2 regions of the Undibacterium sp. GW821-FHT11B02 genome follow, and region 2 is predicted to be linked to the other one. Evidence: predicted binding sites of a transcription regulator. Region 2 holds the regulator's gene; the other holds the start of a gene.
What was found. Region 2 encodes NrdR, which represses ribonucleotide reductase genes. Its sites were predicted from a motif close to CACNANATNTNGTG; they were not measured.

Region 1 (3,422 bases), on a different contig from region 2:
GCCGCCTTCGCTTCATACGCAACATAAGCTTGCTCAAAAGCTTTGCCGTATTTATCGTGCAGATCAGGTACGTCGGAAGGTGAGAACAGTGTCCAGTCACCTTTTTCCATGACGCGCTTCATGAACAGATCAGGAATCCAGTTTGAGGTATTCATGTCATGCGTGCGACGGCGGTCATCGCCGGTGTTCTTGCGCAGGTCGAGAAATTCCTCGATATCCATGTGCCAGGTTTCCAGGTAGGCGCAGACTGCACCTTTGCGTTTACCGCCCTGGTTCACCGCCACAGCCGTGTCGTTAACCACTTTCAGGAAAGGAACCACGCCCTGGGATTTACCATTGGTGCCTTTGATGTGTGCCCCCAATGAACGTACTGGTGTCCAGTCATTACCCAGACCACCCGCATATTTTGCCAACAGTGCGTTTTCTTTAATAGCTTCGTAGATGCCGTCCAGATCATCAGCCACGGTCGTCAGATAGCAAGACGACAGTTGGGAACGCTGGGTACCAGAATTGAACAGGGTCGGTGTCGAGCTCATGAAATCGAAGCTGGACAACAGATTGTAAAATTCTATCGCACGGGCTTCGCGATCAATTTCATTTAAGGACAAGCCCATGGCCACACGCATATAGAAAGCCTGTGGCATTTCAACGCGGGTACCACGAATGTGCAGGAAGTAGCGGTCATACAAAGTTTGCAGACCGATATAACCAAATTGCAAATCACGGTCAGCGACCAGGGCATTGGCCAGTTTTTTCAAATCAAACTGAGCGAGTTTGGCATCCAGCAGATCGGCTTCTATGCCTTTCTTGATGAATTTCGGGAAGTACTCTACGTATTCTTCTGCGGCATCCTGTTGCGCCACTTCCTTGCCGAACACTTCTTTACGGACTGTATGCAACAACAAACGTGCAGTCACCTGACTATAGGCAGGCTCTTTTTCCATCAGGGCACGGGCAGCCAGGATAGCTGATTTATACAATTCTTCCACCGGTACGCCGTCGTACAGGTTCTTCAGTGTCTCGGCCAGGATCGCATCCGGATCGGCCAGCTTGTCCAGACCCAGGCAGGCAGCGGCAATCATCTTGCGCACTTCAGCCACATCCAATGGGCGAGGCAGACCATCAACGATGACGTTCAATTGTGGTGCAGCAGATTCAGCCTGACCAGGAACATCATGCACGCGACGACGTTCTTCCATGCGTTTGGCACGGTACAACACATAAGAACGGGCAACATCATGTTCACCGGAACGCATCAACGCCAGCTCAACCTGGTCTTGCACATCTTCTATATGAAAGGTACCGCCAGCTGGCTGCCTGCGCATCAGCGCAGCGACTACGCTGCCTGTCATCTGCTCTACCAGTTCACGGATACGGGCGGATTCAGCACCGTGTCCACCGTTGACCGCCAGAAAAGCCTTGGTCATGGCAATCGCGATTTTGGACGGCTCGAAGCCGACCACGGAACCGTTACGGCGGATGATGCGATATTCGCTGTAACTGTTCAGGCTGGTAACAGCAGGTACTGCCGTTACATTCAAAACCGATCCCAGGTCTGGCTTGGACAAAGTGGATATTTCAGTAGAAGAGTGCATTGATCCTCCGGATGCAGTGTTATTTTTTTCCATCAGTGACGCTGATTGACAGGGTCGCTAACGGTTTATGGGTTAAAACAGGTAGTGCGCATTACAGCTCATAGTCAGATAGTCGACTCGTCTTATCCGGCTATTTTGTTCACATCAATAGCTAAATCAATTGCAAATCAAGAAGGGAAATTGAATCAGGGCAAGAAAACAAACAAAATCACGAAAACCACTACATATAGTGCGCTAAATTTTATTTGCCCTAATTCTAGTGCCGCATCGAAGCATATGCAACCGCTTTACATGTAAATAATTGAATTATTTTTTTGCGCAAATGCGGGATAAGTGATTGACACAGGCGAAAAGCCCGCAAAATTGGCGGCTGATACGCAAGTGGGTACTAACGTGCGATGACCATACGAACGACATGGTTAACAGGGAACAGGCGCATCGGCACAAAGAATGATGAGCTGGGACGGGATACGTACCAGGTAATGCCAGGATTTGTTATTCCTGGATTTTCAATTTCTGAATCTGGTAACGTAGTTGCCGAAAACTGACACCCAGCAATTCAGCAGCCTGGGTACGATTGTTTTTAGTTTGGCTCAAGGCACGCTTGATCATTTCGCGTTCTACATTTTCCAGATATTCTGGAAGCGAGCAGGGTAAATCTGGGGCAGTAAATACATCGCCCGGAAAACCGTGGTCCATGATGGGGCGGCTACGAAACACTGCGTCGGTATCAGCGACAGGCAGCAAGAGTGGTTCAACCAGTTTTCTGGTCCCTCGCAACGCCAGGTCAGCCACCTCAATGCAGCCATCATTGGCAAAGGCGATAGCGCGCTCTAATATGTTTTCCAACTCACGCACATTGCCGGGGAAATCATAGCTGATCAAAGCATCAATCGCCGGAGAAGACATATTGATATCATTGCCTGTGAGTTTCTTCAAAATACTGGAAGACAGTTCAACGATGTCTTCCAGACGCTCACGTAAAGGCGGCAAATGCAGCTCAATGACATTCAGGCGGTAGTACAAATCCTGACGAAAGCGCCCTTCTTCCACGCATATCGCCAGATTCTGATGGGTAGCGCTGATGATACGCACATCCACCGCCTCTTCCACAGTGGCGCCAACTTTGCGCACCCGCCTTTCCTGTATGGCACGTAACAACTTGACTTGCATGGGTAAAGGCAGGTCTGCCACTTCATCCAACATCAGGGTGCCACCGTTGGCAGCCTGGAAGAAACCATCACGGTCATCAGCAGCACCAGTGAAAGCGCCTTTGCGGTAACCGAAAAATTCAGCTTCCATCAAATTTTCAGGTATCGCGCCACAGTTCACAGCAACAAAGGGCTTGGCTGAGCGTGCGCTGATGGTATGGATTTCTCTGGCTGCCAGTTCTTTGCCGCTACCGGATTCGCCGGTAATAATGACCGGAGCCATGCTGCGCGCCAGACGGCCGATCTGCAAACGGACTTCCTGCATGCCTTGTGACTGGCCGATCAGGAAAGAGTTGAAACTGGCAGCGACTTGTGCAGGTACCGCCTGCTGTTCTTTCTGCACTTCATTGGTTTGCAGAGCGGATCTGACCAGTTTGCGCAACTGATCCAATGCCACCGGTTTCGACACATAGTCAAAAGCGCCCGCCTTAAGTGCAACGACCGCATTGTCGGCGCTGCCAAAAGCGGTAATCACGGCAATCGGTGTATTCTTATATAGTGAACTGACTTCCTGCACCAGTTCCATGCCCGAGCCGTCTGGCAGGCGCATGTCAGTCAAGACCAGGGCATAACTGTGTTTTGCCAGTTGTTGTCTTGCTATGGCAAGGTTTTCGGC
Region 2 (3,422 bases):
TCGACTTTGCGACCAAGAAGGGCTGGTATATGGATATGCCGAACGTTAACGGTGAACGCAGTATCGTGAATTCGATTATGCCGGCAGATACGGGTATTGTCCTGGTCAGTTCGTTCACACCTGCCACTGCGTGTTTGCCGGGTACTGGGTATGTGAATATCTTTAACGCCTACAGTGGCGCTGCAGTGGTGGACAATACTTCGGGCACGCCTGTCCAACTCAGCAGTTGGGGCGCAATGGGAATGGGGATACCTTATTTCAGTTCCGTGGTATCCAGCGGCAAGAAAACGGTGGTAAAAGTCGGTGGCGTGAGGGTTGGTTATACTGCAAGTGCTAACAGTAAATCAGAGGTTGACGTAAATAAAAGTGTAGTGACAGGAGTAAGGTTTTCCTGGCGGCAAATTCGTTAAATCTTATACATTGTGACGAGCCCCTGGGTCTGCCAGGGGCATTTAAATTTGGAATAGATTATGCGCAAAACCTCAAGTGGTTTTACCCTGATAGAGTTGATGGTCGTGGTTGTCGTTATTGGGTTAATTGCTGCTGTCGCTATCCCTAGTTACCGGAACTATATCTTGACTGGTAATCGAAATACAGCCAAAGGCGATTTGATGGAATTGCAGCAGTGGATGGAGCGGAATTATTCGCTGACGAACAGCTATGCAGTGTTGCCAGATGGGACAACAGCCTTGAAGAACGCGCAGCTGCCGTTCAACACATCGCCGCGTTCATCGAAAACAAAGTACAACTTGTCTTTTACCGCTGATCCCACTGCAACGGCCTATACATTGCAAGCGGTGCCAGTAAATGATCAGGTCAACGATACTACCTGTTCTACCTTGACCCTTACCAGCGCCGGTGTGCGTGATGCAAGTGGTAGTGGCGGTGCTGCAGCTTGCTGGAATAAATAGAGGTCGCGAACGGATGTGTTCTTGCCTGGAGGGAGTCAACAAGAGGTAGGGAAATGTCGCAGCAATTCAATTCCGTGCTTCAACTTATTACAAAAAAAGACTTTTCTCGCTCCATCTTTGCATTAACTTTTTCATTGGTGATGCACGGCTTACTGGTGGTGTTCATCACATGTAAAAGCGCGCAGGATGGCAGTGTAGATAGTATCGTTGCAACGGCTGATACTTCCAAAATCCTGCAAGTTCACTTCGTCGTATCTGACACAACACAGCCTGACGCCAGCCAGGCTGTTTTCAACCCGCAAGCTGGGAACAATTCACAACACAACAATAAAGCAGATAAACCCAGGGCGGCCCAAGTCCAGCGCAAGAGCTTCCCGGCTTTGCTGCAGACCGTCAATTTGCTGACTTATTATCACCATGTTGAAGAATTGACTACACTTCCTGTCGTGCAGGATAACGTAGAGCCAAGTGCGGGCCTTACATTGAGCATGGATGAAGTTCCAGAGAACCCCCTGCAATTGCGTTTGCTGGTCAATGAAAACGGCGACGTTGATGATATCGAAATTGAAGAGAGCAAGCTTTCAGCAGAAGCCACACGAATGGTGAAAGAACAATTCTTGAAAATGAAATTTACACCTGGCATGATTGATGAATTTGCCGTGAAGAGCCAATTTGTGATCGAGGTATCACTGAGCGCTGCAGTGCGCCCATCTGAATTTATTGAAGTGTCAAGGAAAGTGCTTCGGTAGTTAAGCGGCACGACATTCCATTTTTATAGGACTTGCGCAACACCGTCCCAGCTGCGTTGCAGCTCCCGCATTTGGCAAAGACCTTGTACTAAAGTACTGTCTTCCTCGCTAAGGTGTAGTCGGGGTTTCAGGCAACATGTTGCCCGCCGGCGCTGCTGGGACAACTTTGCGTAAGCTCTATTTTATTAAGTAAAAGTAGAATTCATTCTCATGGCGAAATGAGTCCGGTTTGTTTTGCAGCTTAATTCTTCCTGACTTCCTGTATCGCTTCGGCAAATTCAGATACGTCTTCAAAGCTTTTGTAGACGGAGGCAAAGCGGATGTAAGCAATTTTGTCGAGGCGTTTTAATTCACGCATAACCAGTTCACCAACATGGCCAGACATGACTTCACGTTCGCCGCTGGAGAGCAATTTTTCTTCTATGCGCTGGATGGCGGTTTCAACGGCTTCGGCAGAGACTGGGCGCTTGCGCAAGGCCAGCATCAGGCTGGCGCGCAGTTTGGCGGTTTCATATTCTGTACGGCTGCCGTTTTTCTTGACGATGACAGGCATCACCAGTTCAACCCGTTCATAGGTTGTAAATCGTTTATCGCAATCGGCGCAGCGACGGCGGCGGCGGATCACATTGCCTTCTTCTGAAACACGGGTATCGATAACCTGGGTATCGTCATGGTGGCAGAAAGGGCATTTCATAGAGTTCGCCTAAAATTTAAAAAACGCCACTCAATGAGTGGCGTTTTATTTTGCTGAATTATGCTTCGTAGACCGGGAAAGCATCTGTCAGCGCTTTGACACCTGCCTTCGCCCGCTCAATAGTGGCGGCATCATGCGGGTTTTCAAGCACATCTGCAATCAGATTACCGACTTTTACTGCTTCGGCTTCTTTGAAACCGCGTGTCGTCATGGCCGGGCTGCCCAGACGTATACCGGAAGTGATCATCGGTTTTTGCGGATCATTCGGGATACCATTTTTGTTGCAGGTGATATGGGCAGAACCAAGAATGGCTTCCGCTTCCTTGCCTGTCAAACCTTTAGGGCGCAGATCAACCAGCATGACGTGCGATTCAGTACGACCAGAAACAATACGCAGACCACGTTCAGTCAGGGTAGTTGCCAGCGCAGCTGCATTTTTAACGACTTGCTCCTGGTAAGCCTTGAATTCTGGAGACAGGGCTTCTTTGAACGCCACTGCTTTACCAGCGATGACGTGCATCAGCGGGCCACCCTGGATGCCAGGGAAGATTGCAGAGTTGATTTTCTTGGCAATCGCTTCGTCATTGCTGAGGATAATGCCGCCACGTGGGCCGCGCAGGCTCTTGTGGGTAGTGGATGTCACCACGTCGGCAAACGGCACTGGATTAGGGTAGACGCCCGCTGCAACCAGACCAGCATAGTGAGCCATGTCAACCATGAAGTAGGCACCGACTTCTTTGGCGATTTTTGAGAAACGTTCAAAGTCGATACGCAACGCAAATGCAGAAGCACCGGCGATGATCAGTTTTGGTTTGGTTTCACGTGCCAGCTTTTCCATGGCATCGTAATCGATGTCTTCTGCTGCGTTCAGGCCGTAAGAAACGACGTTGAACCATTTACCGGACATATTCAAAGGCATGCCATGGGTCAGGTGACCACCTTCAGCCAGACTCATACCCATGATGGTATCACCTGGATTCAACAAGGCAAAAAATACGCCCTGGTTTGCCTGGGAGCCGGAATTGGGTTGCACGTTGGCAAAATTGGCATTGAACAATTGTTTCAGGC

Region 1: a site for NrdR is predicted at 1,814-1,827, ahead of AC1RVX_RS12285 (ribonucleoside-diphosphate reductase subunit alpha). Genes of this name have one in related genera too.

The regions. Positions count from the first base shown of each region.
Region 1 covers NZ_JBXASD010000005.1:242,812-246,233, reverse strand. The annotation lists gene AC1RVX_RS12285 (ribonucleoside-diphosphate reductase subunit alpha) at 1-1,595, opposite strand, end outside; gene AC1RVX_RS12280 (sigma-54-dependent transcriptional regulator) at 2,091-3,422, opposite strand, start outside.
Region 2 covers NZ_JBXASD010000017.1:7,213-10,634, forward strand. The annotation lists gene AC1RVX_RS26765 (pilus assembly protein) at 1-410, shown strand, start outside; gene AC1RVX_RS26770 (type IV pilin protein) at 471-911, shown strand; gene AC1RVX_RS26775 (energy transducer TonB) at 965-1,660, shown strand; gene nrdR (transcriptional regulator NrdR) at 1,902-2,354, opposite strand; gene glyA (serine hydroxymethyltransferase) at 2,413-3,422, opposite strand, start outside.